Regions from separate parts of the Paenibacillus terreus genome, predicted to be linked through region 3. Evidence: riboswitches for the same ligand, from Rfam matches in the RefSeq annotation. Region 3 holds a riboswitch; each other region holds the start of a gene.
The links. A riboswitch is a leader RNA that binds a small molecule or an ion and turns the genes downstream of it on or off. The one in region 3 is predicted to bind cyclic di-AMP.

Region 1: another riboswitch for cyclic di-AMP. It lies ahead of ACE5KN_RS30605 (C40 family peptidase); the one in region 3 lies ahead of ACE5KN_RS04490 (hypothetical protein).
Region 2: another riboswitch for cyclic di-AMP. It lies ahead of ACE5KN_RS19420 (TrkH family potassium uptake protein); the one in region 3 lies ahead of ACE5KN_RS04490 (hypothetical protein).
Region 4: another riboswitch for cyclic di-AMP. It lies ahead of ACE5KN_RS30185 (resuscitation-promoting factor); the one in region 3 lies ahead of ACE5KN_RS04490 (hypothetical protein).

The regions. Positions count from the first base shown of each region.
Region 1 covers NZ_JBHIRX010000032.1:20,937-28,781, forward strand. The annotation lists gene ACE5KN_RS30590 (hypothetical protein) at 1-172, shown strand, start outside; gene ACE5KN_RS30595 (4a-hydroxytetrahydrobiopterin dehydratase) at 286-585, shown strand; gene ACE5KN_RS30600 (GNAT family N-acetyltransferase) at 650-1,180, opposite strand; gene ACE5KN_RS30605 (C40 family peptidase) at 1,393-1,869, opposite strand; cyclic di-AMP (ydaO/yuaA leader) riboswitch at 1,876-2,014, opposite strand; gene ACE5KN_RS30610 (hypothetical protein) at 2,292-3,122, opposite strand; gene ACE5KN_RS30615 (M1 family metallopeptidase) at 3,136-5,100, opposite strand; gene ACE5KN_RS30620 (YwhD family protein) at 5,482-5,988, shown strand; gene ACE5KN_RS30625 (DNA-3-methyladenine glycosylase) at 6,088-6,810, opposite strand; gene ACE5KN_RS30630 (MFS transporter) at 6,903-7,845, opposite strand, start outside.
Region 2 covers NZ_JBHIRX010000011.1:71,624-79,468, reverse strand. The annotation lists gene dnaI (primosomal protein DnaI) at 1-312, shown strand, start outside; gene trxA (thioredoxin) at 443-760, shown strand; gene uvrC (excinuclease ABC subunit UvrC) at 1,075-3,066, shown strand; gene ACE5KN_RS19425 (CPBP family intramembrane glutamic endopeptidase) at 3,035-4,729, opposite strand; cyclic di-AMP (ydaO/yuaA leader) riboswitch at 4,955-5,100, shown strand; gene ACE5KN_RS19420 (TrkH family potassium uptake protein) at 5,209-6,552, shown strand; gene ACE5KN_RS19415 (potassium channel family protein) at 6,571-7,236, shown strand; gene ACE5KN_RS19410 (LysR family transcriptional regulator) at 7,301-7,845, opposite strand, start outside.
Region 3 covers NZ_JBHIRX010000002.1:57,842-65,686, forward strand. The annotation lists gene ACE5KN_RS04480 (rhamnogalacturonan lyase) at 1-1,376, shown strand, start outside; gene ACE5KN_RS04485 (GNAT family N-acetyltransferase) at 1,499-1,939, opposite strand; cyclic di-AMP (ydaO/yuaA leader) riboswitch at 2,362-2,556, shown strand; gene ACE5KN_RS04490 (hypothetical protein) at 2,684-3,100, shown strand; gene ACE5KN_RS04495 (ABC transporter ATP-binding protein) at 3,199-4,941, shown strand; gene ACE5KN_RS04500 (ABC transporter ATP-binding protein) at 4,922-6,733, shown strand; gene ACE5KN_RS04505 (DEAD/DEAH box helicase family protein) at 7,000-7,845, shown strand, end outside.
Region 4 covers NZ_JBHIRX010000030.1:41,981-49,825, reverse strand. The annotation lists gene ACE5KN_RS30195 (HD domain-containing protein) at 1-1,160, shown strand, start outside; gene ACE5KN_RS30190 (TatD family hydrolase) at 1,275-2,066, shown strand; cyclic di-AMP (ydaO/yuaA leader) riboswitch at 2,253-2,511, shown strand; gene ACE5KN_RS30185 (resuscitation-promoting factor) at 2,793-3,932, shown strand; gene rnmV (ribonuclease M5) at 4,060-4,605, shown strand; gene rsmA (16S rRNA (adenine(1518)-N(6)/adenine(1519)-N(6))-dimethyltransferase RsmA) at 4,611-5,495, shown strand; gene yabG (sporulation peptidase YabG) at 5,582-6,472, shown strand; gene veg (biofilm formation stimulator Veg) at 6,725-6,994, shown strand; gene ACE5KN_RS30160 (small, acid-soluble spore protein, alpha/beta type) at 7,148-7,333, shown strand; gene ispE (4-(cytidine 5'-diphospho)-2-C-methyl-D-erythritol kinase) at 7,476-7,845, shown strand, end outside.

The sequences.
Region 1 (7,845 bases), on a different contig from region 3:
CGGCGAGGAACGCGCTGAGGTTCAGGAGGCGCTGGCTGAGGATCTCTTTTATGCGCTTGGGGAAGAACCTGTTATTCCGGTCGGCAGCGGGGTCGTCATTCATGACCGGAATCACTACCGGATCGATGTTCTGATCGGCGAAGAGGAGTTGACCTTCGTGTCTCTCGTGTAACATAACCATATGGATTTCTCGCCGAAGCCATGGTAATATGAAACACGATATAGGCACTGACCCTAAAGACATCAGGAACGGCTTCCGTATAACGGAGAGGAGTAGGAATTACAATGCCTTTTACATTAGAGGAAATAGAGGCTCATCTGGAGAAGCTAGAGGGCTGGGAGCTTGAAGAGGGACGCTGGATTGTCCGAAAATATGTCTTTTCCAGCTTTATGAGAGGAATTGCATTCGTGGATGAGGTAGCTGGTATTTCGGAAGCATTCAATCACCATCCGTTTATTACCATTGATTACAAGACGGTCACACTGCGTCTTACCTCATGGGATGAAGGCGGGATCACAGCAGTGGATATAAAAGAAGCGCAGCAGTACAATGAAGCGTTCGAACGAATGCGTTCGGAGGATTAGCCCTGCAACACCAAATAAACTTAAGCAAATAAGCGTTTTAATGGAGAAACGCCCTGGTTTAGAGTTAAGACTCTGATTCCGGGGCGTTTGGTATATTGTGTGTATCTTCACCATGATTGTAGACCATGCAATGAAAAGGTTTCATCCCTTCGGGAGTTTGCCGCTCGTAGGTATCGGTAATCCGAAAGCCTGCCGACCGGTAGGCTCTGATGGCCCGTTTGTTCCAGACGAGGACTTCGAGGTCGATCTCATTGTGTGGTGTACGGCGCCTGGCTTCCTCGGCGATAGCCCTCACAAACTCCGCGCCATGTCCATGACCGCAGAGTTCAGGGCGCATTCCGAGACCAAGGCGGGTCACCCCTTCCATAGGGAAATACTGGGCAAATCCGCATAGATCCCCTGACTCATTCAATACGGCGACATATTGGGAGCTCCGCAGCTCCGTGTTGGCGAATTCGATATCAAGAGCCTTCATTTGCTCCCAAGGGAGCCAGCCGTAGATGTCGTAAGGTGGTTCATATTTCCACTCGCATATGGCAGCCGCCTGCTTTTCACTCATCGGAACGACCTGATAGCTTGCTGATCCGGCGGACATGTTCTTTCCCCCCTTTAGTTAAACCTGTTTGGCAACAAAAAAACGTCTATCGATGTACATTCACAGATGACAGACCGCATCTACCGATAGTTTTTTCGATTTCAGGAGGCTTATGCCAAAGTGTTTATACTTACTGAAATCTAAAAAAACAGCCTCAATTCCGGTCGGAATCGAAGCTGCTATTGAAGTTCGTATGAATGATGTAATGATTTCTAATCAAGGGCAACGGATTCGTAAGTGGATGTGCTCATGACACGTTTGGCACCAAGATACCGGTTGGCGTAGTAACTTTCATTCAAGGAACTGACGGTGACACCGCGCGATGAGGAGGAATGGGCAAACTTGCCGTCGCCTACAAAAATCCCTACATGTGAAACTCCTCTTCCGTTGGTGTTAAAGAATACCAGATCGCCAGGTCGCATTTCATCCCGCGAAACGGAGGTTCCCATATCGAATTGAGAGGAGGATTGGCGTGGAAGATCGATTCCAAGCTTCTCAAATACATAACTTGTAAATCCGGAACAGTCAAATCCGCTCAACGTTGTGCCGCCTGCTCTATAAGAAGTGCCTTTGGCATCCTGAATGATCTGGTCCATTTTAGAGTCCGCATATACGCTTCCTGCGCCGAACGAAAAGGCCGAGAAGGCGATTGCTGCACTCATGAGTGCGATAGTTAGCTTCTTCTTCAAAAAAATACAAACCCCTTCCAATGCCTGCGAGGTTAGCTTAAGGGTTCGGTAGAAGGCTCCCCTATGATCCCTCTGTTGCGAGATCAATTCACCCAAAACTGGTTCCCCCGCTTCCCAGGTGCCGGGAATTCGGCTTCACTTAGATATGCACCTTGAAGCGTATGAATAATCCTGAATGGTTTGTCTAAAAAGGTTACAACAATAATTACAAAGTTGTTACTATCAGTTCACTGCGACTATTGTAACAAAGGAAGCATAGTTTGGCAAATGTTTCATAGCAAAAAACTGCAAAAAAATAGCCTCTGCAGCAAGCAGAGACAAAAAATATCGAAAGCACTATGTTAAGTGAGATTAAACAAACCTATACTTTTGAGAATTCACTATATTTTTTGTTCGCTTGAAATGCAGGGGTTGGCATCATTTTACTCCTTGGTGAACGAATCACAAGCCGTATTCCATAAATGATACTGTGCGGACGTATGCCATATTGTAAAAAGTGAAGAAATAAAATGATAGGTCTGATGCAGAATGAGTGCAAGCAGTCCTGTCCACAGCCAGGCCGAAGCGGTAAAGATAGAGAGCAGGACGAATACGGACGCTCCGAGCAGTGCGGATATTCCGATACCGGGCAGAATTCGCCGCATGCAGCAGGCGAGCGAGAACCAGGCGCCCCTCCCGCTGATCGTTCCGAACTGCATGTACATCACGCATTGACGGATGAGCCAGGCCAAAATGCCCCATAAAGCGATGTAGGGGAGAAGACGGGCGGCGGCCATGAGCGGCTCGTTCATTAAACCGGACAGAGTCTGCAGCAGACGCGGTATAATCCAGTATCCGGGAAGCAGCAGAAGGCAGATTTCAACCGTGTAATATAAAAGGGACGAACGCCAGAACAGCCGGATGCCGGTGAGAAAGGAACGCCGTCCTAGCTCTTTCTTCATGTGCAGGCTGTAATACACACCTACGCGGACCAAAGGGGTCAACAGCATGCGCAGCAAGATGACCGCAAGCAGAACCCAGAAATACAGATGGACGGAAGAATTTTGCACCAATGCAATTTGGCTCTCCATCCAGAATAAGGTCTGGTTGAGCTCGCTCTGCCCGCTTCCCGGATAACGCAGCAGCAGGGGCACAATCCCCGATTCCGTGTATTTATAGTTGAATACTCCCCAGACAAGACGGTAGATAAACAGCAGAATTACGATAAAAAAGTGCAAGCGGACGAGCGTCCAACCCTCTTTTACAGAATTCATCACCTCGGACACCTCACCATGACAGACTTCCAATCAAAGCTTCAGCCAGCCTGGTCATCCCCAGAAGCCAGCGTGTTTCGGTTTTCTCCGGCAGCTTGGCCAGCAGTGTGTTATTCAGGTGGTTGTTCTCCAGAGGGATCGTATGAAGAGGATCAATGACCACCGAGGCAGCGGGGGACCGGCTTTGAATACGGTAGGTTACCTTTTGCTGCTTGCCGTCCCACGTTTTCTGCACGCTGCTTTTATCCTCGAACGTAATTTGTACAGGCACTGCCGGCACGTCGCCACCCTTTTTGGAAACGGTAACGACAGACTCGTACATTCCATTCTCCAGCTTGCGAACCTGAATGTTGTCCACTGCGAAATCGGCCATCTGACTGCCGTATACATACTGATTGAAATATTGGGACCAGGACTTGCCCGTCAATTTCTCCGTGACTCGCTGGAAATCCTGAGTGGATGGATGCTTGAAGCGGTATTTCCGCACATAGGAACGAAGCAGAGCCTCCATTTTGGCGCTTCCCAGCTGCTGTTCCATGCCAAGCAGCACCAGTTTGCCGCGCAAGTAGGCATTTTGCGCATAGTGGCTGGGCGAGCTGTATTTCCATGCTTCGCGGGTCAGCGGCTCAGGAGCATAGACCTGTCCAGACTGCAAGGGTGTGTTCGGGATGAGACCGTATTCCTGTTCCATTAATTTATCCTCCGCATAGGAGGCAAATCCTTCGTCAAGCCACGGTTCTTCGAACTCATTGCTGGCCACGATGCCGTAAAAGTATTGATGGGCGATTTCATGCACTACGGTTCGCTCCAGGTTATATCCCGGTGCGGCATCGTCCGCACCGAAAGCCGTAACCAGTGTCGGATACTCCATCCCGCCGGCACCGTTGGCGTTTTGCGGAGGAACGACGATGGACAAGGTGGAGTAGGGGTAGGGCCCGTACCACTTGCTGAAGTTGGACAGTGCGGCTTTGGCTGCATACATATACCGGGCTTTCAGCTCTTTATGAGAGGAGTCCATGTACAATTTGATCTTGACGCCCGGCACCTGCGCGGTGGAGAAGGGCTCTTCATAGGTGACAAAATCGGGCGAGGCAGCCCAGGCAAAATCGTGCACATCATCGGCATAGTACTGATAAATTTTGCGTCCGCCTTTGCTGACCGGAGCCCGTGTAGGAAAACCGGTGGCAGCTACGATATAGGAATCGGGCACCTGAATGCGTACGCTGTAAATTCCGAAATCGGCATAAAACTCGGAATTGCCGTGGTACTGGTGCAGATTCCATCCCTCTTCCGCGCGGCCCCGCCGTCCGGCGGGTTCATATACGCTGATCTTCGGAAACCATTGCCCGGCCATCACGAAATCACCCGCATACCCCATCCGCGCAAAGACTTTGGGAAGCTTCACTTCAAAGCTCATATACAGGGTGATGCTCTCCCCTCCTTTTACGGGTCTCGGGAGCCTGACCTTCATCAGCGTCTGGTCCGCCGTATTGCCGTCGTCGGGCTGAACATACTGGATACGGTGCATCAGGGGAAGCCCGTCCTCTGTCTTTAGATCCTTTAGTGTGATTGAGCCGTAGCCGTTGGCGGGCATCGTATCATTGCGCAGCTTGCCGCCTGTTTCCTTCATAAAGGTTGTTTCCGGCGAAGCGAAGGCATTCGGATACATATGAAAATAAAGCTCATTGACGGGTTTCCGTCCGGGATGCTTCCAGGTGATCGTTTCCTTTCCCTGCAGAATTGCCCCCTCTTCCAAAGACGCATCGATGTGGTACTCCACGACACGATTGCTCAGGACCTCAGCCCTGGATTGTGAAGGCAGGGCAGAAGTCTGGGGCATGGAGGAGGAAACTGGGGGCTTGGCCTGTTCCGGCGCAGCCGCAGCAGGTGACTGACGGGCAGACACAGCAGATCCCCCGGACAGGATGGAAAGAACAAGCAGCAGACAGAGAAAGGTTTTGCCGCGCTGTAGCTTCATATTGTTTTGGATACCTCCCGTTGACAAGCATCTACAGCATGTATATGTTTGCTTTCGGGGGATTATTAGTTAAAATAATTTGTAGAGGTTGTTCAAAAAGTCATCTTTTGATCACGAAGGAAGTCAGGAAGCGTACTCGACATCGAATCTTGAATTCAGCCGGGCACTGAGCGAATGCTTCCGATGCATGTTTCCTACGGAAACATTTCAGGTGCTCACGTACCCCAAGTACGCTCCGCTCCTCAGTCCCTATCTTCATTCAACTCAAGCGTTTTGAAAAAAACGCACTCCGGAAGCATAAGCTTCGGTGCTGAAAACCTGACTTTTTGAACTCGTACTTGTAGACGTTGAATGGCCGACAATGATATGGAGGAATAGGTTATGAATCAGAACCAGCCGGACGGCAAGAAGCAAATCGCTTTGAATATTGTAAGCAGCAAAAGCAAACATAAAGGTTTTGGAGCCGGCTCCATCGACCTGAACAACATGTCCCCGGTGATCATCGACCGCGGCGAAGCGAAGATTGATGTCGGAGCCATGCATGCGAAGAGCAAGGTGGAGCGCGGGATCAAATTTTCCCCTAACAAGGAGGACGTGCCGAATGGCCGTCAGGTGTGGGTCGTGTGGGTGGCGGTGGACCGGACGGCGGACAGCCGATTCTACGGCGGCGCGACGGCCTGTGAGATGCTGATTGATGAAGAGGCCAAGCGTGGGTGGAAAATTCTTGCCGATCACGTGAACCGGATGGATTACGCGCTGAAGCGCAGATTTATGCTGGATGAGCTGGGCAGTGAAGAGAAAGCTGCGCTGAAGAAGCTGCTGATTTCGCATAATGAAGAATGGTGGAACGCATCTCCAGATGAGTTGAAGCAGGCGCTCGAAGGCTAAAGCAATATTAGAGAGGAGTCCCGGAAGATCTATTGACCTGGGACTTCTCTTTTTGTGTTCTGAGACGTTCGGGAACGAACTATTCCTCCGTTCGTACTCCTACAGCTCTCCATACCTGCAGTACCATTCCAGGGGCGCTTTCTTGGCGGAATTGTAAGCGTGGTTCTCGATGACGAAGCGCCAGGGCTTGCTAGCATACTCCCCGGCATAATCGATGTTAATGCGCGGGCCGTGCATAATCCCGAAGTCCGGCGCGGATGGCGGTGCGGCTTCCAGCCACAGGGGTCCGGACGGCTGGTTCAGCGGAACGCCGTTCAGGCTCTTATCGATGCGCAGCGCCTTGCACAGCCTGCCGGGCCCGCCGCTCAACTCGTATGGCCGCTTCGGCGCTCCGCCTTTGTAGCTTGCCATCAGGGCGGCATCTCTGTCCGTAAGCGGCTCGACGGCACGGATCAAGACAGCCTGCGGATCATCTGCCAGGCCTGTTACAACGTTCAGACAGTGGTACATGCCGTAAATAAGATACACATAAGCGCAGCCTCCCGGCTGGAACATCGTCTCTGTACGGGCGGTTCTGCGGTTCCCATAAGCGTGGCTCCCTTTGTCTTCCGCGCCGCCGTAGCTCTCCGTTTCAATGATCCGGCAGCGGATTTCCCCGTCCTCCGTCACCCGCACGAGCGTCTGTCCGAGCAGGAGCGGACCGGCCTCCAGCGCAGTCATGGCGTATAAGCTGGGGGCAAGAAGGGCATGCCTCCCGCCGGTCCCTGGATGATCCGCAGCCGCTGCCCGGGAAACCGAGCCTCGTGCAGGTTGTTTATCCATGAGTGTCTTCCTCCTGATATACGTTTACTTCATCATACCCTATCGGAGAGAATGATGGGAGATGCCGGTACTGCCCTCCCATAGTTTGACGCTCAATTCCCCTCATATTCCATGTTTTTGAAAACGGATTTTGATCTTTTTTTATTGCCTATAACCAATTGAACCATGATTTGCAGAACGATAATAACGGCCAGACCGTAGAAAGCATAAACGAAGCTGCCCGAGGCATCATGCATCCAGCCTATAGCCAACGGCCCAATGGCCCCCAGAATGTAACCCCCGGATTGGGCCATCGCCGACCAGCTGCTTGCTTCCGAAGCATTGTCCGTCTCATCAATCGGCAGCATCAGAGCAATTGGGAACAGCCCTCCCGCACCGATTCCCAGAGGGATGGCCACAATCCACGGGCTGACGGACAGATTCAGCATCAATACTCCGATCAATTCCATCAGCGCACAGCCGACAAGCCAGAACAAACGTTTTTGGAAACGTTGAACAAACATCGGAATCAATAAAGTCGAAGGCAATGAAATGATAGTAAACCACGTTTGGATGCTGGCGGCAGTCTCTTTGGTATATCCATGGCTCTGAACCGCAGGCGCAAGCCAGGCAGTCAAGGAATAGAAAATAGCCGACACCAGCCCGAAAAACAACGTCAGCACCCAGGCGCGCATTTTTGTCACGGGAAAAGATGCATCGTTCGCGGCAGCGGTTTGCCCATATTGCCGATTTCTTCGGCCGGATATTGCCAGTGCTAGCCAGATTGGCAGGGCAATCACTGCAAGCAAGGCCCACACAGCCAGTGACCCTCTCCACGAGCCTCCCAATGCATTTTGCAGCGGAACGGACAGGCCGACACTAAAGCTGGCCCCGACAGCCATAGCTGTGGAATAAATCCCTACCATAGAAGCAACGCGGGCAGGGAAATACTGCTTAATAAAGCTGGACAACAGCGGTCCGGCGAGCGCAATGCCTACACCAGCCAGAAATGCCGTGAACATCAACGAGGGGGTTGAAGCTACGAACACCCGCAGT
Region 2 (7,845 bases), on a different contig from region 3:
GACGGACAGAAGCTGAAGGAAACAACGGAGCTTCTGAAAAATTGCGACCTGCTTGTGTTTGACGATATCGGGGCGGAAAATCTGAGTCCCTGGGTCAGGGACCATGTGCTGGGCTCCATCCTGAATTACCGTATGAACCGCAAGCCTACTTTGTACACCTCCAATTATTCGCTGCAGGATCTGGAGCGGCACTTGAGCTTTACGAGCCGGGACGGGGAGGAGCTGTACAAAGGGCAGCGCCTGATGGACCGGATTCGTCCTTTTGTGGATGTGGTTCCGGTGAAGGGTAAGAACCAGCGCGGCTCGCAGTAACCTTTGGAATACATTGATTGATATTTTTATTTCTATCGAAACAATTGTGTGCTATAATGTGTGAAGTGTCTTATCCGACACAACAGGTTATAATATACTTATACGACTTTTCCATAAGGAGGAATTTGCAATGGCTATTGTGAACGTGTCCGATCAGTCTTTCAATACAGAAGTTGAAGGTCAAGGAACAGTTCTTGTTGATTTCTGGGCTCCATGGTGCGGGCCTTGCAAAATGCTTGCTCCAATTCTGGAAGAACTGTCCACAGAAGTTGGCGACGACCTGAAGATCGCTAAAGTCAATGTGGATGAAAATCCGGAGTCCGCTTCCCGTTTCGGCGTGATGAGCATTCCTACCCTGATCGTTTTCAAAGACGGCCAGCCCGTTGACAAGGTTGTAGGTCTGAACTCCAAAGAAGCGCTGAAAAACATGATCAGCAAGCATCAGTAACAGCACCCGCATCCGGGGTCGGCATCGACCTCCGGTCGTCAGGGTCTGATGAATGCCCCCGGTGTTAGCCGGGGGTATTTTTTCGTATTATATAATAGAGGTAGTTCAAAAAGTCATCTTTTGATCACGAAGGAAATCAGGAGGCGGACTCGACATCGATTCTTGAATTCAGCCGGGACTTCCGGTGCTCACGTACCCCAAGTACGCTCCGCTCCTCAGTCCCTAGCTTCATCCAACCTTCTCGGTGCTGAAAACCTGACTTTTTGAACACGCACTAATAGAACAAGACCATCATGGGAGGAGAGACCGGGAGAATGGAATCCTATGCGGATGCCCTGCGGGAGCAGGAGAAGGCGCTGGAGAACATCAATAACAAACTGGCGCTGCTTCCGGACTCATCGGGCTGTTACCTGATGAAGAACCGGGAGGGCACCATCATTTATGTAGGCAAGGCCAAGGTATTAAAAAACCGGGTCCGCTCCTATTTCCGGGGCAGCCATAACGGCAAGACCCAGCGCCTTGTCTCCGAGATTCGCGATTTTGAATACATTGTAACCGCCAGTAACATGGAAGCCCTTATTCTTGAGTGCAATCTGATCAAGAAATATCAGCCGCGCTACAATGTGCTGCTGAAGGATGATAAAACATTTCCTTACCTCAAAATAACGAATGAACCGCATCCGCGCCTGGAGGTTACGCGGCGGGTGCTTAAAGATAAAGCGAAATATTTCGGGCCCTATCCCAATGCTTATGCGGCCCATCAGACGAAGAAGCTGCTGGACCGGATGTATCCCTTGCGCAAATGCGGAGCCATGCCCAAGGAGGTATGCCTGTATTATCACATGCATCAATGCCTCGGTCCGTGTGAATATGAAGTGAGCCAGGAGACGTACCAGCAAATCAGAGACGAAATCAGCTCGTTTCTCAGCGGCGGGCATGAGGAGATCAAGAAGGAACTGCAGCGCAAAATGCAGGAAGCGGCGGAGGAACTATACTTTGAACGGGCAAAGGAGCTGCGGGATCAGATCATCAGTATCGAAGCGCTTATGGAAAAGCAGAAGATTACGACCGCAGATACAAAGGACCGAGACGTGTTCGGCTTTGCCGTGGACAAAGGCTGGATGTGTGTGCAGATCCTGTACGTCCGCAAGGGCAAAATGATCGAACGCCATATGTCGACCTTCCCGTTTTATGGCGAGCCTTATAATGATTTTATCTCTTACGTGACCCAGTACTACAGCGACAATCCGGCGCTGCCGCAGGAAATTTTGCTGCCTGACGCGCCGTCCGCGGAGGAAGCTGCCTCCGGGGAAGAGCAGAGTGTGACAGGAGCAGAGTTGCAGCATGCTGATCAAGCAGCCGAATCGGCCGCTTCCTATACAACGGGTGAGAGCAAGCTGGCAGAGGCAGAGGAAGACCCGCAGCCATTGGCAGGCGGCGGGCTGGAGGACCCTCATACGGCGGCAGCCGCGCTGCAGCAATGGCTTGAGGTCAAAGTGCTGCTTCCGCAGCGTGGGCTGAAGCGCCAGATGGTCAGCATGGCAACAGAGAATGCACGGGTCGCGCTGGATGAGAAGTTCCGCCTGATCGCCAGAGATGAGGAAAGAACGTCCAAGGCGGCGGATAATTTGGGACGCGCCATCGGCCTGGAGAGCCTTCACCGTGTGGAGGCGTTTGATAACTCCAACATTCAGGGGGCCAACCCGGTATCTGCGATGGTTGTGTTTATCGATGGCAAGCCGGCCAAGAAGGAATACCGCAAGTACAAAATCCGCTCTGTACAGGGACCGGATGATTATGAAACGATGCGTGAAGTCATCCGCCGCCGTTATGAACGGGTGCTGAAGGAAAATCTGGAGATGCCCGATCTGATTGTGGTGGACGGGGGACGCGGCCAGATTTCGGCAGCGGTGGATGTGCTGCAGAACGAGCTGGGCCTGTTCATCCCGGTATGCGGCCTCGTCAAGGATGCCAAGCACAAAACGTCCCAGCTGCTGGTCGGCGATCCGCCGGAGACGGTGGCGTTGCCGCGCAACAGCGAGGAATTTTACCTGCTGCAGCGCATTCAGGAGGAGGTTCACCGTTTTGCCATCACCTTCCACAGAGAACAGCGCGGCAAATCCATGGTGACCTCAAGACTTGATGCAATTCCGGGCATTGGGGAAAAACGGCGTAAAATGCTGCTTAAGCATTTTGGCTCCATCAAAAAAATAAAAGAGGCCAGCGTTGAAGATTTCCGGCCTCTCTCCATTGGCGACAAGCTCGCCAGACAAATTATAACTGCCCTTCAGGATGAGGAGTCGTAATATACGGCTTCTCGTTTTTTTTAGGGTTAAAGAGGTACACCACGTAGCCGACAACAGCCGGCAGCACCATTCCGATGGCCCCTACGGCGATGTTGACGGGATCTCCCATCGACATCAGGCTGATTCCCATCAGAATGCTGTCGAATACGACATGACTGAACATTGCAGTAATAAAGCCGTATCTAAGGAAAATAAAGCTGAAAATCAGGCCAAGAAACAGAAGCTCGATCGGACGGGTAATGACAGGGTAAATCGGATACAGGGTATGCCCGAACGCCCAGATCAGCGAGCTGATGGCGCTTGCGGCCAGCGTGCTGCGCACGATCTTTCTCAGCATCGGGATGCCGAACAGCCTGTAAAGCGCCTCTTCCCCGATCCCCGCCATCCATGCCATGATCGGCAGCAGCCAGGCATAGGCCATATTATACGGCGACTGTGTCTCATCTATGGTAGACCAGCTGCCGATCAGCAGGTTGAGAATAACGAAGATGACGGACTGAACTCCCAGCAGGATGAAAGCCCACAGATATCCGGTGCCCATGCTGCGCAGCACATAAACTCCGTATCCGGGCTCTTTGGCCCGCGGCCACGGATTGAGACCAGCCTTTTTCCAAAGCCCGTTGCCTCCTACAAAGGAAAAATAAATGATAACCCCCATCATCAGATTAAAGATAATTTGCAGACCGATGCCGAAGATCAGAGCGTCCCTGTTGGCGGATTGAGCCTGCAAATAAGGCATCATGTTGAACAGAGTCAGCACCGAAATGGCAAAATAAATGAAGCTCAGCATAATACCGCGGGTAAATGAGGTATGACGCCGGGTCAAACTGCTGTATACCACGGCAAGCACGCCTAGCACAAAGGAAAACAGCATGTAGCCGATATAATACAGAAGGTTTGCAAGCTTTGTCTGCTGATCCACATATTCTGTTTGGGAAGGAGGCACAGCAAAGGAGGACGCTAGAGAGCGGACGCCCCCGTTTTCAAACGTCAGCCTGATCTGCAGCACGGCATCCCCGATCTTGCTTCCTTCATCCGAATAGGTGAGCCCTGGTTTGTCTTCGCGGCTTTCCACAGTCAGATTTTCCGTGTTATATCCCATCTGCTTCAGTATGGGCGCTGCCAATGCCTCTTTATCTGCAAGAGACAGGCCCGCTTCGTATGACCGCAGCAGCCCGCTTCGGGTTTCCCCTTCAGGAAGAGCTTCGGTGCTGTTATAAAATCCGTCGCTCATTTGAATAATAAAACCGGCAGGTTTTCCCGTCTGCAGCCCCACATCAACCATCACGGTACGATCCTGAGCCGGATCGGGCAGGCTGACCCGGTAAAATTCATAAGGAAATTTGCCGCTCCACACCCGGTTGTATTCGGGAAGCAGCTGCTCCCTGGAAAGGTAACCGTACAGCTCGGATTGTGCTTCATAGGCCGGGGCCGGAATTTCTTCCGCTGAGCTTTTATAACCCAAAACGGACTTGGCAAAAGCTTCAGCGCTCTCTATTGCCTGCTGTTTGCTGATTACCTCCCCTGGCTGATTCTGGTTTAAGGATGCAAGCACCGGCAGCAGCACCTGCAGCAGCAGAAACACGGCGAGGCCGACGATGCCCAGGATGCTCAGCTTTTTGAAATCAGCGGTTAATTTAACCGGTATTCCTATGGGATTCATCTAATACCTCCTTCATCTGAACCATTTAAAGATAACATAGTGTTCTGTTGACCGCCATCGCTTCATGAACGTGTGTAAATACGATGAAAAAGATGAAAGAATACAATAATGTAGGATTCATTGCAGCAGGACAGCATCTTTTGCACTGAATTGGCGTTATTTGAGTCTTTTTCATGAAAAGCCTCTTTTGTGATGTACAAGGAGAAGGTTTATAATTTGTTTGCAATTGCATAAATGCCGAATTTCGTTACGAAAACGGGGGAACCATTAAATTGGGGTGAATTTCGCACCTGGTCATGGCCGGGTCCGAATAGGACAATTCTGCAGTCCGAATCCGTCAGCTAACCTCGTAGGCTGCAGCAGGAACCTGGTCAGGCACTCGGTTTTCCGGTGTCTTTTTTTATGATTATGGAGCGGTCTATCTTTTGTGAGGTACATCGATGGACGTTTTTTTTATTGACTTTTTCTAGAGGTGTAGAATGATAATTCCAAAACTGAAGTGGCTGCATTTATCCCCACCGCGCATTCTTGTGTGCGGCTTTGCCCTTATTATTTTGCTCGGAGCGGGACTGCTTATGCTGCCCATCTCCAATACATCGGGGGTGCCGCTGCCGTTTATTGACGCCTTGTTCACCGCGACGTCGGCCACTTGTGTGACCGGTCTGGTCGTTGTGGATACTGGCACGCATTTTACCGTATTCGGCCAGATCGTCATCGCGCTGTTAATCCAGATCGGGGGGCTTGGCTTTATGACCATGGCCACCTTGGTGGCTCTCGTGTTCAAGCGCAGAATTTCACTGAAGGAAAGGCTCATTCTCCAGGAAGCGATGAATCAGACCTCCATGGAGGGCATCGTCTCACTGATCCGCAAGGTGCTGCTGTACTCGCTCATTATAGAAGCGGTGTGCGCCGTGGTGTTCGCGGCACGCTGGTCTTTTGACATGCCCGTGGGCAGAGCCATTTACTTCGGGGTGTGGCATGCCATTTCGATGTTTAACAATGCAGGCTTCGACCTGTTCGGTGAATTCCGCAGCCTGACATTGTACGTGAACGACCCGGTTGTCAACTTTACGGCCATGTTCTTGATTGTTACCGGCGGTATCGGTTTTGTGGTCATGTCGGATCTGGTGGAGTACCGCAAGAAAAGAAAGCTGTCCCTGCATACCAAAGTTGTGCTTACGATGACAGCAGTGCTTATTGTTACCGGCGCCTTGGTTATTATCGTCTTCGAATTCACCAATCCAAGGACGCTCGGCAGCCTGCCGTGGTCAGGCAAAGTTCTGGCTTCGCTTTTTCAGTCCGTTACGCCGCGCACGGCGGGCGCCAATACGCTGGATATCGCCGGACTCCGCCAGGCTACGCAGTTTTTCATTATTATACTGATGTTTATCGGTGCTTCTCCAGGCTCAACTGGCGGCGGTATTAAAACGACGACTTTTACGATTCTTGCAGGAGCCGTAGTGTCCATGGTGCGCGGAAGGGAAGATATCGTGATTTACCGTTACCGGCTGGCGCAGGAGCGTATTCTGAAGGCACTTACGATTACGATGCTAGCCCTTTTTCTGGTGATTACCGTTACGATGATTCTTACCACCACCGAGGATCATCATTTCTTGATGATTCTGTTTGAAACGACCTCCGCATTCGGAACGGTCGGGCTTTCGATGGGACTGACGCCGGACTTGACGGTGATCGGCAAAATATTGATCAGCTTCACGATGTTCGCGGGCAGGCTTGGACCGATCACGCTCGCATACGCTCTGGGAAAAAAGCAGGACAAAGAGCTTTACCGGCACCCGGAAGGCAAAATGATTATAGGATAAGGGAGTTACAGATCAGCAATGAAGACTCAGCAGTTCGTGATTATCGGTTTGGGACGTTTTGGCTCCAGCCTGGGATTGCAGCTTATGGAAATGGGATGTGAGGTGCTCGGCATCGACAGAGATGAAGATGTCGTGGAGGAAATGAGCGAGCATCTGACTCATGCGGTGGCCGGTGACGCAACCGATGAGCAGCTGCTCCGTTCCATTGGGGTCCGCAATATGGATTGCGGCATCGTGGCCATCGGAGATGATATCCAGATGAGCATTCTCGCCACCATTTTATTGAAGGAACTGGGCATCAAAACCGTGGTGGCCAAAGCGATCTCCAAGCTGCACGGAAGGGCGCTGGAAAAGCTGGGGGTAGACCGTATCGTATATCCGGAGCGGGATATGGGCATACGGGTCGCCCACCAGCTGGTCACCCCCAATCTGCTTGATTATTTGCAGCTTTCCAAGGACTACACCATCGCGGAGCTGAACGTGCCGTCATGCCTGGACGGCAAGACGCTGTCCGAGCTTAATACGCGAACCCGCTTCGGCTGCAGCATCGTGGCCATTCACACGAGCAACGGAGTACTGATTGCGCCTACGGCAATGGATAAGGTGCACTGCGATGACATCATGGTCATCATCGGCACAAACGATAATATCGGTCGTTTTGAAGAAGAAGTGGTCAACCGGTAATCATCCTGTCTATTTCTACTTGCAAAAAAGGTCAAGGACAAAATGCTGTCCTTGACCTTTTACTTCATACCATCCGGTAACCGGCAAAGGAGGCGCGGGTTTCCCCGATCCATTGTCTGGCCGCCGGACCGTGCTCGGCCGTTTCAGAATAGATGAGGCAGGTCGTGCGCCGGGTCTCCTTCAGTTCGGGAATATAGAGCGCCACCAGCCCGTTATCCCGCAGCAGCTCGGGGCGCAGATATGACTTCGGCAGCAGGGCTGCCGCCTTGCAGGTTGGAAGCAGCCGGACAATCGCCTCAAAGGAGTCGATTTCCATGCGGATATCGGGCATGATTCCGCTCAGCTGGAACAGTTCGTCGGTCAGCCGTCTGTACCAGGTGCCTTTGGAGAAGGTGATCATCGGCAGACTCTGCAGATGGGACATCCCGATCAGACCGTTTTGGGAAGTCAGAGGATGGCCGCTCGGAACGACCAGCTCCAGATGGTCGTCAAACAGGGGAACACAGCTCAGGCCCGGTTCTTCAATGGCGGAGCCGACAATACCGGCGTCGGCCTTCTTGTCACGCACAAAACCGACGATTTCATGCGTCTTGCCTGTCAGCAGCTTGA
Region 3 (7,845 bases):
ACGGGCTGATGTGGGGAGATTACGCCATGGCCCGGATTGAACCAGGCAACCGGGTGGACCGTTTTCTCGCAGGGGTCGCTTATCTGGACGGGGTACATCCGTCAGCTGTATTGGCGCGAGGCTATTACACACGCTCGACCATTGCAGCCTACCAGTGGGATGGCGAGCAGCTGCGGAAGCAGTGGCTGGCGGACAGCGGCTGGACGGTCATGAGCAATCCGTTCAATGACAGCCCGCATGGCAGGGATGGCACCGATCCGGAGCTCGGCGCACTGACGACCCAGGGGGCGCATTCCTTGAGCGTGGCGGATGTTGATCAGGACGGCAGGGATGAAATCGTCTATGGCTCGTCCACTCTGGATAATGACGGCAGTCTGCTGTACAGCTCCATGGATGAGATGCCTGAGCAGAGCGCCGTGCCGGGTACGGTCGCCCGTCTGGGGCACGGGGACGCGCTGCATGTCACGGATATTGACCCTGATCGGCCGGGACAGGAGATTTTCATGGTCCATGAAGGCGGCACCTACGCTCCTTACGGCTATTCCCTGCGTGATGCGGCCACCGGTGAGGTCATTTATGGCGGATACACCGGCAAGGATACGGGACGCGGCATGGTAGGAGATATCGAGCCGGAGCACAGGGGGCTGGAGACATGGGCCGTCGGCCTGTGGACGGCGGACGGCGAACAGCTCAACGGAAGCATGCCCGGCACCAATATGAACATCAAATGGGCCGCGGATATGACGACGCAAATTGTGAACGGGGCCATTGACGTCACGCCGGTGATTGAAGACTGGAAACGCGGCGTTCTGCTGACAGCCGATGAAACCTTGACCAACAATTATACCAAAGGCACACCATCGCTTGTTGCGGATATTTTCGGGGATTGGAGAGAAGAAATGTTTGTCCGCAAGGCGGACAGCTCGGCAATCCGGATTTATCTAAGCACGGAAGTAACGGACCGCAAGCTGTACACGCTTATGCATGATCCGCAGTACCGGACCGGGGTAGCACGGCAAAATACGGCCTACAACCAGCCGTCATATACCAGCTTTTATTTCGCTTCAGACACGGATTGGGCGGATGTGCCGGTTCCTGTCTTCCATGCGCCCGCCGCGCTGAACGGTCTGCAATCCGTATTTGAACAGTACCGTGCGGCCAAAGAAGTAAAAGGCGACCTCGCTTCCCGTCTGAACAGCACTCTGAAGCAGGCGCAAAAACAATTGGAGCAAGGGAATACAGGCAAGGCTGCAAGTTTGATGGAGAAGTTCATTTCTCAAATAAGCGGGAACAAAAAAGAGGAGCAGATTTCGCAGCGGGCTGCATGGACTCTCACCCGGTATGCTCAGCTGTTTATTGGACAAAATGAGAAGTGATGTGAAGCTATCATTTTACGAAACTTTTCGGTCAAAAGATAAACCGCCCCCGTAAAGGGCGGTTTAATGCAGTCAAGGCACCAGTTCATGCAGCATAATATTCATAATTGCAATCAGATAAGTTATTCAAAACTATACTTTGCAAGTATTTCCCCCCAAGGAGCTGGTCCCACTTCTCTAAAGCCTGATTTTGTGTATAGCGCTCTGGCTTCTTCATTATCTGGATTGTAGCCAAGCATTATAACCTCAGTTCTGTTATTGCTTTTTCTTATCTCATCAATAACCAGCAGCATAGCTTTATAACCATGGCCTTGTCCTTGGAATCTTTCGTCAATCATAAAACGGTAAATCCAGTAATTCCCATCCTCAGGATCGGGTCCATACATTGTAAATCCAATCATTACATCATCATTGTAAATCGCCTTTGTTACAAATCCTTCTAAAAATTGCGCCTCTGCAATCGAATAAAGATTTGCAGCCATAAACCTTTCTTGTTCCGGTTTCGGTTTAAGATAGGCACATTCTTCCCAATTACTCTTGGATATGGTTTGTAATGTAATCAATACTGGACTCCTCCTTGTATTCAGGAGAACCCTGTACGTGCTCCCCTACTTGGTAGACTTTTTCGGCATAGCATCAATTTGACATCTGTAATTTCTCATACCACATCACTCCTTCAAGAAGATGCATCAATTTCGTTCGTCATCTTTTTGTGAACTTTGAACCGAGGAGTTCCCGTTAATATTAAACTACTTGCACCTACGATGGTAGTGAATTTCAGATATAACTAAAGCCTTCCGCAAACGTCTTTTCGGATGGTTATGGCGGATATTGACATTTTTGATATAGTAGCGCCTCAACAGGCTGCTTTGACAGCCTTTGATTAAAGCAAATTTTGAAAGAATCGGGAATAACAAGTCTTTACACTATCATCCGGGCGGGTGTATGATTCAAATCGTAATTTGATTTTTTTTATATGATGATTTTGCTTTTATCGCTGAATTTCCGCACAGAGCGGAAAATGGGGGAACCAAAGCGGCCGACTGATTCCGGCAGAAGAGGCGGAACAGTTATGGCTTGCAGGGGTGAATCGCGGAGGAGATTCCAAGGTCTCGGCCGCGTAGGGCGACTCTCTCGCCCGAATCCGACAGCTAACCTCATAAGCGTACAGGGAGAGGCAGCAAACCGACTAATATCCAGTCCGTGTTTTATTGGCATATGGACCTTGGGAGAGAAGCCGCGGGAAGCTACTTGGACGCCCTGGCTTCTTTTTTTATTTTGCTGCCCGAATATCGAGGAGGATCTGAATGCAAACCGAGACCATTCTCGTTGTTGCTCCTAACAACGACGGCCGAAAATTTGTAAAGCTGTTGCAGCATCACCATTTGCCCTTTGCGGTTCTGACGAACAGCACCGCAGAAGAGAAGCATTTTGAGAAGCAGGGGGTGGAGCAAATTGTTCGGATCGATACGTCCATGACGGAGAAGTGGGTCATTCCCAAAATGACGGTAGGCTGTATTTTCATATTTGAGAGCAGTCTCAATCTTACCTGCCGCTATCTGCAAATCTGCAGGTCATGGACAGAACGGGAGATTCATGTCATTACCCGGCAGCTGATGCATCCAAGAGGCGTGTACCAGCGGATGGGCGCGGACCATGTGATTTATACCAAGACAGGAGAAGTCGGCTTTATCTTGAAAGGACTTAGAGATGGATGCCGGTAATATGTTTGTTACAATGTACGTATTAAAGGATGCAGACTAAGCGGCGGGAGTCGCTAAAGCTCAGGCTGAACGGCGGACCGTGCTAATCGGAGGGGGATATGGCATTCATATTTGTATTTCTGAAGAAGTATCGACTCGCCTCATTTATCGCTATTTTTATGATGCTGGTGGAGCTGTCGGTTGAACTGCTTCAGCCGTGGATCATTTCCAGAATCATCGATGATGGCATTCGGACGGGCAATCTGCAGACTGTCTGGCTGTGGGGCGGCATTCTTGTGGCAGGAGCAGCCGTCGCATTTGCCGCCGGGATCATTGGCACGTTTTATGCGTCACACGCCAGCCAGGGATTTGCTTATGATTTGCGGAGCAGGCTTTATGTGACGGTACAGTCTTTTTCTTATGCGCTGTTCAGCCGGTTCGCGGCCTCGTCGCTGATTACCCGCCTTACTGGCGATGTATCGCAGCTCCAGGATACCATTTTCATGAGCTTGCGCTTTATGTCCCGTGTGCCGCTGCTTGTTCTGGGCAGTGTCATCATGTCGCTCGTGGTTAACGTCAAACTAGGGGGGCTTCTGACAGTTACCGTTCCTGTGCTGCTGGTGTTTCTTTACCTTGTAATGAAGAAAGCCTCGGCTTTGTTCCGCAGCGTACAGCGCCGGCTGGACAGCGTAAACGGCTCTATTCAGGAAAATCTGACCGCGATCCGGCTGATTCGGGTATTTGTGCGCATGGGGCATGAAATCGGGCGTTTCTCCCGTCTTAGCGGAGAATTGATGAAGGGCACCGTTCGTGCGCTGCGGTTGACGGAAACGACGATGCCGTTTATTTTGCTGCTGATGAACCTGGCCATCATAGCGGTGCTGTGGAACGGAAGGGCGGATATTGCCACTGGAGAGGTCTCAGTCGGCGAAGTTGTTGCAGTTGTCAATTATGCGCTGAGGACGATCGGCGCCTTGTCGGCCCTGTCCTGGATTGTGGTTACCTATTCCCGTGCGGGAGCATCGGCGCAGCGAATCGGTGAACTGCTTGCAGCGACAGACAACATGTTGAAATATGTGGAAGGCACGTGCGAGAGGAAGCCTGTTCAAGGACAGGTGGAGTTTCGCAACGTTGGGTTCCGTTACCCGGACGGCAGCGCCCCGGTTCTGGCGGATATTTCATTCCGGGTGCGTCCGGGCGAGCGGGTGGCAATCATGGGGGCGACCGGTTCGGGCAAGTCTTCGCTCGTTCAGCTCATACCCAGGCTGTATGAGGAGACGGAAGGTGTCGTATTGATCGATGGCACGGACGCGAAGCAGCTTGATGTGAGGCAGCTAAGGGATGCCACTGGTTACGTGCCGCAGGAGGTGATACTGTTCTCGGGAACGATCCGTGAAAATATCGCCTGGGGGGATGAGCGTGCCACGCTGGACGATATCCGTGCAGCGGCACGGCAGGCGCAGCTTCATGAGACGATCGAAGGCCTGCCGAATGGTTACGATACGGTTCTGGGCCAGCGTGGGATCAATCTGTCCGGGGGGCAGAAGCAGCGGCTCTCCATTGCCCGTGCGCTCGTACGCAAGCCGTCCATTCTGATACTGGACGACAGCACCAGCGCGCTTGACGTGAAGACCGAAGCGGCTTTGCTGGCCGAATTGGAGGCTCTCTCGTGCACGACGTTCCTGATTACACAGAAAATCAACTCGACGATCTCTGCGGACCTGATTCTACTGCTGGATGAAGGCCGCCTCATTGCGAAGGGAACACATGAGGAATTGCTTTCCGGTTCAGAATTATACCGGCGTATTTATCAGTCCCAATTCGGAGAGGAGGCACTTCAGCATGCTCAAGGCATTCACTGAACCATTCCGGTATCCAAGGCCTGCATCGGCTCAGCAGCCAGGCGCCCGTGGCGGCCGGAAACCTGCGGCCAAAGCGAAGAACTGGTCCGGCACATTACAGCGGGTATGGCATTACCTTGCCCGCCGCAAATTCAAATTGGCGCTTGTTCTGCTGATGGTCTTGCTCAGTTCCGGTCTGGCGCTGCTGGGGCCTTATCTCGTGGGCGTGGCCATAGATCATTATCTGGAAGGAGGGCTAAACCGGACATGGATCTGGTTCCTGGCCGGATTGGCTGTCGTGTATGCCCTGTACTCACTGACCGTCTGGCTGCAAAATATCTGGATGATCGAGGTGGCGCAGGAGACGGTGTACCGGATGCGCCTCGATTTGTTTGCTCACCTGCACAGGCTGCCGATCCCGTTCTTCGGCAAGCGCCAGCAGGGAGAAATTATGAGCCGCTTGACCAACGACATTGAGAACGTCAGCTCCACGCTGAACAGCTCGGCCATCCAAATTTTCTCCAGCGTGCTGACGCTCGCGGGAACGGTGATTGTGATGCTGTCCCTAAGCCCAGTGCTAACGCTGCTGACTTTTACGGTTGTGCCGCTGATGGCTCTTGGCATGCGCTGGATTACACGCAGGACGGGGCCGCTCTTTAAGGAAAGGCAGCGGAGATTGGGGGAGCTGAACGGCTTTATCGAGGAAACGCTGTCCGGGCAGCGTATTGTTAAGGCCTTTTCCCAGGAGCAGCGGGTAATTGGTGAATTCAGCACCCGTAATGACAGCATCCGGCTTGCAGGCTTCTGGGCTCAGACAATATCCGGCTTTATTCCAAAGCTGATGAACGGACTGAACAACCTGAGCTTTGCCATAGTTGCGGGCTTTGGCGGCATTTTGGCCATCCGCGGCTCCATTACCGTGGGTGTCATTATTATTTTTGTGGAATATGCGCGCCAGTTCACCCGTCCGCTGAACGATTTAGCCAACCAGTGGAACACGCTGTTGTCTGCTATTGCCGGAGCCGAACGGGTCTTTGAGGTATTGGATGAGAATGAGGAAGCCGGGGATGAGGGCGCATCCGCATCGCTCGACCGGCTTGAGGGCGAGGTTTGCTTTCGTAACGTCTCGTTCTCGTATGAGGAAGACGGAAATACGCTGACAGAGATCACCTTCACGGCACACCCCGGAGAAACGATTGCCCTGGTTGGCCCGACCGGCGCAGGCAAAACGACGCTGATTCAGCTGCTGTCCAGATTTTACAATCCCTCCTCGGGAATCATAACGATGGACGGAAGGGATATCACAACCATCCGGCGTGAGAGTCTCAGATCCCATATGGCCTTCGTGCTGCAGGATACCTTTCTGTTTGCGGGCACGATCCGTGAAAATATCCGCTACGGCAGGCTGAATGCCACCGATGAGGAGGTGGAAACGGCAGCCAAACTAGCCAATGCCCACTCCTTTATCATGCGTTTGCCGGACGGTTATGATAAGAAGCTCGAAACGGGGGGCAGCGGCATCAGCCAGGGGCAGAAGCAATTGCTCGCGATTGCCCGCGCCATGCTTGCAGACCCGGCGATCCTGATCCTCGACGAAGCGACCAGCAGCATTGATACGGTCACTGAGGTTAAAATTCAGGAGGGGCTGAACAGGCTGATGAAAGGGCGTACAAGTTTTGTCATTGCTCACCGACTGAACACCATTCACCGGGCGGACCGTATTCTGGTGCTCAAGGATGGAAGGCTGCTTGAGCAGGGCTCCCACGAAGAGCTGCTGACCAAGGATGGCTTCTACGCCAGTCTGGTTAAATAGGTTGTTCAAAAAGTCATCTTTTGATCACGAAGGAAGTCAGGAAGCAGACTCGACATCGAATCTTGAATTCAGCCGGTGTATGAATTTTCAGGCCGTCAAATTTTTGCACGGCCTTGTTTGCTGCACTTATTCGCTTAACAAAGAATTGCTGCTGCCCTCTGTTTTTGAGTATTTCAGTTTCTAAAGATTTGTTCAGAATCCGTTCAGAACTGCATGTTACTTTGAAATGTAAAAAAGACATTATTACATCCAAAGGAATGATTGAGATGAGTGAACGGAGGCAGCAGACAGCCGAAAGTCATCCGGATTCCATGGATCATCACCTGATCCAGATCACTTCATTGCATCGACAGCTCAGATTTGTAAAAGACGGTGAATTGAAAAAACAAATGAATTTCGCCGGACGAAGCATAGAGGCAGGGCCAGGCAACGTTCAGCAAAAATACAGGGTGTTTGCTGCAGCGAAGGAAGCGGTCAAACGGGTAACGGGACTTGAACTGCATGAGCTTCAGATGACGGCAGGCTGGTGGATGACCGAGGGGAAAATTATTCAAATGGCATCCAGCGAAGAAAGACTGCTCGCCTCGGTACTGACATGCGCATGGCGTGCCCTGCAGGGACGCGGGGTGCATATGATGTCAACGGACAATCAGTCCTCCTGGAGGGATTATAATGTGTTATATCCGGTGTACACCCTGCTTGGTCTCACTGCGGGCTGCAATCTTGCAGGCGCTTCGATTGAACAGAAGCAGCAGGCTTATCTCACGGATATAACCTTTGGTGATTTCAGAGAGTTTGCAGCAGATTATTTGCACGATCATCTGACCATGAATGCCGCTGAGCGTATGCAGACGTTCAACGCCTGCACGGTCATTGACAACGCAGAGCAGGTGCTGGTTCATCATCTTTTGACCCCGATCACTCTTTCGGAGCAGAGCGGAGCGGCGGGGCAGACAGCCGCAGGCGCACATGCCGAAATAACGGTGCATCATTACATGCAGCAGTACGAGAGCATTGCAGGGATGATCGACCGGGTTACCGGAAAAGATGTCCTTTTACGGAAAGCGTATGGTCTGGACACGGTTATTTTGCCTGCTTCAGATTTGAGGAAA
Region 4 (7,845 bases), on a different contig from region 3:
TTCGCCAGCTGGGAACTTCCTATTTGACCTTTCATGGAGCTGAACACAGTCGTTTCTCCCATTCTCTGGGTGTATACGAGATTACGCGGCGCATTATTTCCCAATTTGAACGCGGTGAGTATTCAGACTGGCCCAAGGAAGAAAAACTGGTCACCCTGTGTGCCGCGCTGCTGCATGATGTAGGGCATGGGCCGTTCTCCCATTCCATTGAAGAAGCTTTCGGCATGAATCATGAGGATTGGACCTGCCGCATCATTTTGGGGGACACGGAGATCAATACAGTCCTCCGCCAGGTGGAACCCGGGTTTCCGGAGAAGGTTGCAGCCGTGATCTCAAAAACCTACGACAAACCGATTGTAGTCAACCTCGTAACGAGTCCGCTTGATGCGGACAGAATGGATTATCTGCTGCGGGATGCTTACCAGACTGGCGTAAATTACGGTACCATCGACCTTGACCGCATTCTGCGCTTGCTCCGCCCTCATAAGGGCCGGATTGTCGTCAAGGATTCAGGAATGCATGCCGTGGAGGACTACCTGATGTCCCGCTACCAGATGTACTGGCAAATTTATTTTCATCCGGTAACCCGCAGCTCGGAAATCATACTGCGGCTAATTTTCCGGAGGGCCAAGGAACTTATGGACCAGGGCTATACGTTCGGATTTCTGCTTGATCCTCTTCCGGATTTAATCCGTGGCGATCTGACAGTCAGCCAGTACCTGCTGCTGGATGAATCCCTGATACAAACCGTATTCAATCTATGGAAGAAAGAAGAGGACCCTGTCCTGAGCGACCTGTGCTCGCGTTTTATAGATCGTAGACTATATAAATATGTACAAATTGATTCCATGGATATGGGCATGATTGATGAATTGCGGAACGCTCTGGCGAAGGCCGGGCTGCACCCTGAATATGACCTGGAAATTGATTTTCCGACAGACCTTCCTTATGATGTATTCCGGAAGGACGGATCGACAGAGAACCAGATTTTGCTGCTTGATCGGGAGGGCGGTATACGCGAAATTTCCGAAGTATCGGATATTGTCCGCTCGATCAGCGGTATTCACCGGGGGAAATACCATCTGTATTACCCGCAGAATAAATTGGAGCAAATCAGGGATACTCTGCCGCCGGATGTTCAGAAGTTGTTTGTAAAATAATCTTCAAGTCATTTGTTTTAGCCTTAAGCATCATGATATAAAAGGTTGCAAAAATAGAAAATTGCCAAAGAAAGAAATTAATCTAAATTAAATCCAATTAAGGAGGAACAATCCTTGGAATTATTTGATACACACACTCATCTAGATTCGCCACAATTTAATGAAGACAGAGAGCAGATCATATCAAATGCCGTCGAAGCGGGAGTTACGCGAATGATCAATGTCGGTTTTAATAGAGAGACTATTCCCAGTACAATGAAGCTTGCCGAAACGTATGATTTTATTTATGCGGCTGTCGGATGGCATCCTGTGGATGCCATCACCATGCAGGATGGAGATTTGGAATGGATTGCATCGCTTTGCGAGCATGAGAAGGTCGTGGCCATTGGAGAAATTGGGTTGGATTACCATTGGGATACTTCTCCAAAGGATGTTCAGCAGCGAGTATTGCGCCAACAAATCGGACTTGCCCGGGAACTGGGAATGCCTATTGTCATTCACAATCGGGATGCGCACGAGGATATCGTGAAAATTTTGCGTGAGGAGAAAGCGCATGAGGTTGGAGGAGTAATGCATTCGTTCTCCGGCAGCTGGGAAATTGCTAAATTATGTCTGAATATGGGATTTCATTTGTCGTTTGGCGGACCGATTACGTTCAAAAATGCGCGTCAGCCGAAAGAGGTTTTGGCGCAGGTGCCGATGGACCGTTTATTGATTGAGACCGATTCCCCTTACTTGACACCACACCCCTTCAGAGGCAAACGAAATGAGTCGGCTTATGTGAAATTGGTGGCTGAAGCGGCTGCCCAAATTAAGGGAATTTCCGTGGAGGAATTGGCGGCTGTCACGACCCAAAATGGGCTGGAACGATTTTACATCAAGAGGAAACGTGAGATAAACCGTTAAAAAAGTAAGACAGACGGAGTTAATCATAAAAATGTTTCAGGAAAACGGCGATTATTACAATATTTTAACCGATTATTTAGAGAAAAACACTTGAAACCTGCTTTACAACATGCATATAAACAGGATATCATCGTTTCAGTGAATTATTGAGGCCGTGTAAAGGGGCAAATCAATAGTTCATTTCATGGACCAGTCTCGCTTAGTCTCCGTCATGGAGAACGGGGGAACCGATATGATGGCAGGCCGAAAGGGAGCTGCAGCGGAAGCTTACAGACATAGACACGCCGCTGTGCGCTGTTCCTTTGCTGACATCATAGTTCGATTTCTTTTCTGGGTCTTAGGGGTGAATGTGAAGGCAGCCGCCATGAGCGGGTGACTGGAACTAGGGCGACTCTCTACGTCCGAACCCGACAGCTAACCCCGTAAGCGTATCAAGAGAGAAGCTGCCTCGTGCATGGATTTTCCGCGTAATCATTGACGGAAGCCGCGAAAGAGCTCTCTTAACTCTTTCCTGGCTTTTTTAGTTTATGAATATGGGAGAACTTGCCCACATACTGTTACATAACGAAGTTATGAACCAGTAAAGGGGGGCGCCATGCTGCGAAGACGGGAACATGATGCAGGGCAGGCTGCAGTCAGGCTTGTCTTGTAGAAAATCTGGTATAGTCGCGTCAATTTCAATCATGCATTACTCTAGACGGCGAGGCTATGAAGGAGGACGGAGAAGTGGGAATTTTCCAGCAAGGGGATGCCCATGAGTCACGCTCATCCAGCATGTCTTACGCGTTGCGATGGAAGCATGAAAAATTGCGCCACGCATCACTGGTCGCTATTTTTCTAATCGCACTAACAATCATGATCTCTATTCTGGTGTACACACAGACAAAGAAGCAAGTGGTTCTGGTCATCGATGGCCAGACAAGAGCGGTGGAAACCCGCGGAGAAAGTTTGCAGGATGTTCTGGAGGAGCATTCCATTACACTGGCACCCCATGACAAGATTTCCATGTCGGTGAACGGAGCTATCCAGGATGGCGACCGTGTAGTCATTAAACGGGCTACCCAAGTGAATGTATCCGCAGGTTATGAAACCAAGAAGCTGTACACCACCGAAAATACAGTAAAAGACGCTGTTCAAACCTTAGGCTATAATTTGTCACCTGAAGATAAGGTTTCCCCTTCGCTCGACACCAAAGTCTCTTCTAACATGGATATAAAAATCGTCCGTGTAACGAAGCAGCAGGTTCAGCAAAAGGCCGAAATCCCTCACAGAGTCGTCAAGACGGCTGATCCAAGCTTGTACAAGGGAGATAACCGTGTTCTGGTGAGCGGTAAAGACGGGGTCATGATTCAGAATATCGAGAAGGTGTATCATGACGGGAAACTGGTTTCAAAGCGCATGGTCAGCAAAGAGGTCGGTACGAAGCGTGTTGATAAGGTTATTGCAGTAGGCACAAAGAAGAAGCCTGTTGTACTCGCGGCATCAACCGGGCCTTCCGATTCCGCAAGCACGGCCAGCGCCAATACGACTAGCCGGGCAGGAATAGAATTTAAGTATACAAAAGTGTTAAACGATGTATCCATGACAGCTTACTCCGCACAGGAACCTGGCATTGGCACCCGGACATCCTCCGGTACGCGCGTAACCGAAGGCCGGACCATTGCTGTGGATCCCGACGTGATTCCAATCGGCTGGTGGGTATATATTGAAGGCCTCGGCTTCCGCCGTGCGGAGGATACTGGCGGCGCCATCAAAGGCAATAAAATCGATGTGTATTATGAGAGTTTAAACAAAGCGTTGAACTTTGGCCGTAAAAGCGGGATGACGGTATATGTCATCGGGCCGGTCAAGCCGGAATTGAATTAACCATCGGCAGATTGAAGGTTGTATTTCAATCGATGATTAGGATAGTATTAAGATCATAAAGATGCCATGCTAAGAAGAGGATGATCATCCTCTTCTTATTTTTTGTTCAGGAAGGAAGAAAGAAGCAATGATCAAGGAAGTCATCGTCGTGGAAGGCCGTGATGATACGGTTGCCGTTAAAAGGGCGGTTGAAGCCGACACCATTGAAACCGGCGGCTCTGCCATCAATGCCATGACCATTCGCAAAATTGCCATGGCCCAGAAGCGGCGCGGTGTCATTATACTGACCGATCCCGATCATGCCGGGGAACGGATACGGAAGATTATCGCCTCCAAGGTGCCGGGCTGTAAGCAGGCCTTTATTCCGGAGGCGGAAGCGACCCGAAAAGGGGATATCGGGGTGGAGAATGCTTCCCCGGAAGCAATCCGCCATGCGCTCGCCAGGGTTCACACGACGGTGGAGGGTGCCAGCCCCCTGATCGATTGGGAAGACCTTATCGACGCAGGCCTGATCACGCATCCAAGGGCAGCCTCCCGCCGGATGGCTTTGGGTAATATACTGGGCATCGGTTACTGCAACGGGAAGCAGCTTCACAAGCGTCTGACGATGTTCCAGATCAGCCGCGAGGAATTCGCGGAAGCATTACAGCAAATTGAAAATGAAGGATTGTGATGGGCATGAAGGGGTTTGAAGATATTGCGACTCCCCGCCGGACCAAGGAGATCATTCAACGGCACGGTTTTTCGTTTAAGAAGAGCCTGGGCCAGAATTTTCTGATTGATCAGAATATACTGCAAAAAATCGTAGATGCCGCCGGTCTGGATGAGACGAAGGGAGCGCTTGAAATCGGTCCGGGGATTGGAGCGCTGACGGAGCGGCTGGCCCGTTCCGCCAAATGCGTAACGGCTGTGGAGATCGATCAGCGGCTATTACCCATTCTGGACGAAGTTTTGGCCCCGTACGACCGCGTGCGTGTGCGTCATGGGGATGTGCTGAAGCTGGACCTTAAAGAGGTGTTTGAAGAGGACTTTGCGGATGTGGACAAGGTTAGTGTGGTGGCCAATCTGCCTTATTACGTTACAACTCCCATCCTGATGAAGCTGCTGGAGGACAAGCTGCCTCTGGAGAATATCGTCGTCATGATTCAAAAGGAGGTGGCTGAGCGAATGGCCGCTTCCCCGGGCTCCAAGGATTATGGCAGCTTGAGCATAGCGGTGCAGTATTACAGTGAGCCGGAGCTGGTATGTATTGTGCCGCACACGGTATTCATTCCGCAGCCCAATGTGGAATCGGCAGTCATCCGCCTGCGTGTAAGACCGGAGCCGCCGGTCCTTGTGCCTGACGAGAAGCATTTTTTCGAGGTCGTGCATGCTGCCTTTGCCCAGAGACGCAAAACGATTGCCAATAACCTGAAGAGCCGCTTCTTCACAAAAGAGAATAAGGACGCGTTAGAGCCGCTGCTGCAGTCTGCAGGCATTGAACCCTCCAGAAGGGGAGAGACGCTCAGTATCGGGGAATTCGCGCGTCTGAGCACGCTGCTGCTGGAAGCAGGCTATAGATAACCACCGACCCCGCCCCGCCTGATTTCAGACGACCGGAACCAAAGCGGGGTATTGCCCATACGATGGAGCAGGGGTGATACACATTGATGATCATTGGAGACTTGGTCGTTCGTAAATCGTACGGCGGGGACGTGACGTTCCGCGTAGAGGAAGTCTGGCGCAATAATGCCGTTATTAAAGGGACAGAGTTCCGGCTGCTGGCAGACTCTCCTATGAGCGATCTGGTCAAAGTGCCGGCCGATCCGATGAACGGCATAACCAAGCAGGCGCAAATTAAAGCTCACCAATCCCTCTCTTCCCTGAAGCAGGAACGGCTGCAGCAGGCGGAGCGGGGGCATGAGCTGCTGAGCCAAAGTCAGACTGCGAATGCATCCTATTTTGAAATGCCCGGCAAGGTACTCCATTTGGACGGGGATGCCAATTATCTGCATAAAAGCATGAGGCTGTATGAGCAGCTCAGGGTTCCGGCCGAGGGGTATCATGTGCATGAGTCCGCCATGGCGGACGCTCTGCTGAAGCTGCTGCCGCGCTCGCGCCCCGATATTGTCGTCATCACCGGGCATGACGGTGTGCTCAAAAAGCGTCAGCCTTATGATTTGTACAGTCTGTCCAGCTATAAAAATTCACAGAACTTCGTATCCGCCATTCAGGTGGCAAGACAGTACGACAGGAATCTGGACTCGCTTACGATTGTAGCAGGGGCATGCCAATCCCATTTTGAGGCGCTGCTCCGGGCAGGAGCGAATTTTGCCAGCTCCCCGGGCCGTATCCTGATCCATGCCTTGGATCCGGTATACGTTGCGGCCAAGGCTTCCTTTACATCGATAAAGGACACGGTCAATATGGGGGATATATTTAACCATACGATCAGTGGAAGCCAGGGAGTGGGGGGAGTGGAGACGCGGGGAAGCTACCGGATGGGACTGCCGCGCCTGGAAAACCTGTCGACATTGAAGGTGACTCCTTCCGCAATATAAGTGCGAGTTCAAAAAGTCAGGTTTTCAGCACCGAAGCCTATGCTTCCGAAGTGCGTTTTTTCCTCTATAAGATGTATAGGGCTTGAAACCGGCATGTGCCGCACCCCTGCTTGCAGGGGCTTTTTTGTGTATTATTTTTCAAAAAAAATTAAATTGACAATACATTTTGTCTGCTGTTATAATTAATTCCTTTGGTTTGACAATGACCGCCAAATCCATTATAATGGGCTAGGAAAGAGGTGGTCGTTAACAATGGCTAAAAATGCGCTATTGGATATCAAACGCAGTCTCGATGCACATGTAGGGCAAAAGATTTTGCTGAAGGCTAACGGCGGTCGCCGCAAGACCGTTGAACGAACTGGTGTATTGGAAGAAACGTACCCTTCTGTTTTTATTGTGAAGCTTGACCAAGAGCAGCAAAGCTGTAAGCGCGTTTCTTACAGTTATGCGGACATCCTTACAGAATCCGTGGAAGTTACCATTTACGATGCCGATGGACCGATGGTCGTCGAGTTTCGCTAATGCAGCTTACCATTTATCACAAACAAGCGGCGTGGCTTATGGCTTCGCCGTTTTTTGCTGTCTGATGCATGCTCAGGATAGGATATCGCCGCAGGGTGCATACTATGAACGGGAATATTCACCCTGTTTCCATTTTCAAGGAGGCGGTTACGAATGAGCCGAAGAAAAAGAGGAATCATGTCAGAGGAGCTGAAGTACGAGCTCGCCAAGGATTTGGGGTTTTACGATACCGTGCGTGAGGAAGGCTGGGGCGGTATTAAAGCCAAGGATGCCGGCAATATGGTGAAAAGAGCGATCCAGCTTGCAGAACAAGCTGCTTCACGCAATCCGCGGCAGTAACAAAGCAGTATGCTCCTGAAGCGGGGGGATTTGGCAGGGTGCCGGATTCCCCCGCTTTTTACCTGTTCCTATGCTTGACACGCTCGGTTTGATATAATATGTTAAATTGTCTTGAGCGAAACAGTAAGGATGGGTGAACTCCTTGAGAATATACGAGAAGGCTCCGGCTAAAATCAATTTAATGCTTGATGTGCTGCGTAAACGCCCCGACGGATACCACGAAGTGGAAATGATCATGACCATGGTTGATCTTGCGGACAGGCTGGAAATGTCCGAGCTGCAGCGCGACACCATTATCATATCAAGCCAGGCCGGTTACATACCGCTGGATGAGAAGAACCTGGCCTTTCAGGCAGCAAGGCTAATTAAGGACAGATATAACGTAAATAAAGGTGTTTATATTCACCTAGATAAAAAGATACCCGTCGCCGCAGGCCTTGCAGGAGGCAGCAGCGATGCGGCCGCCACGCTGCGCGGACTGAACCGTTTATGGAAGCTTGGCATATCCGATG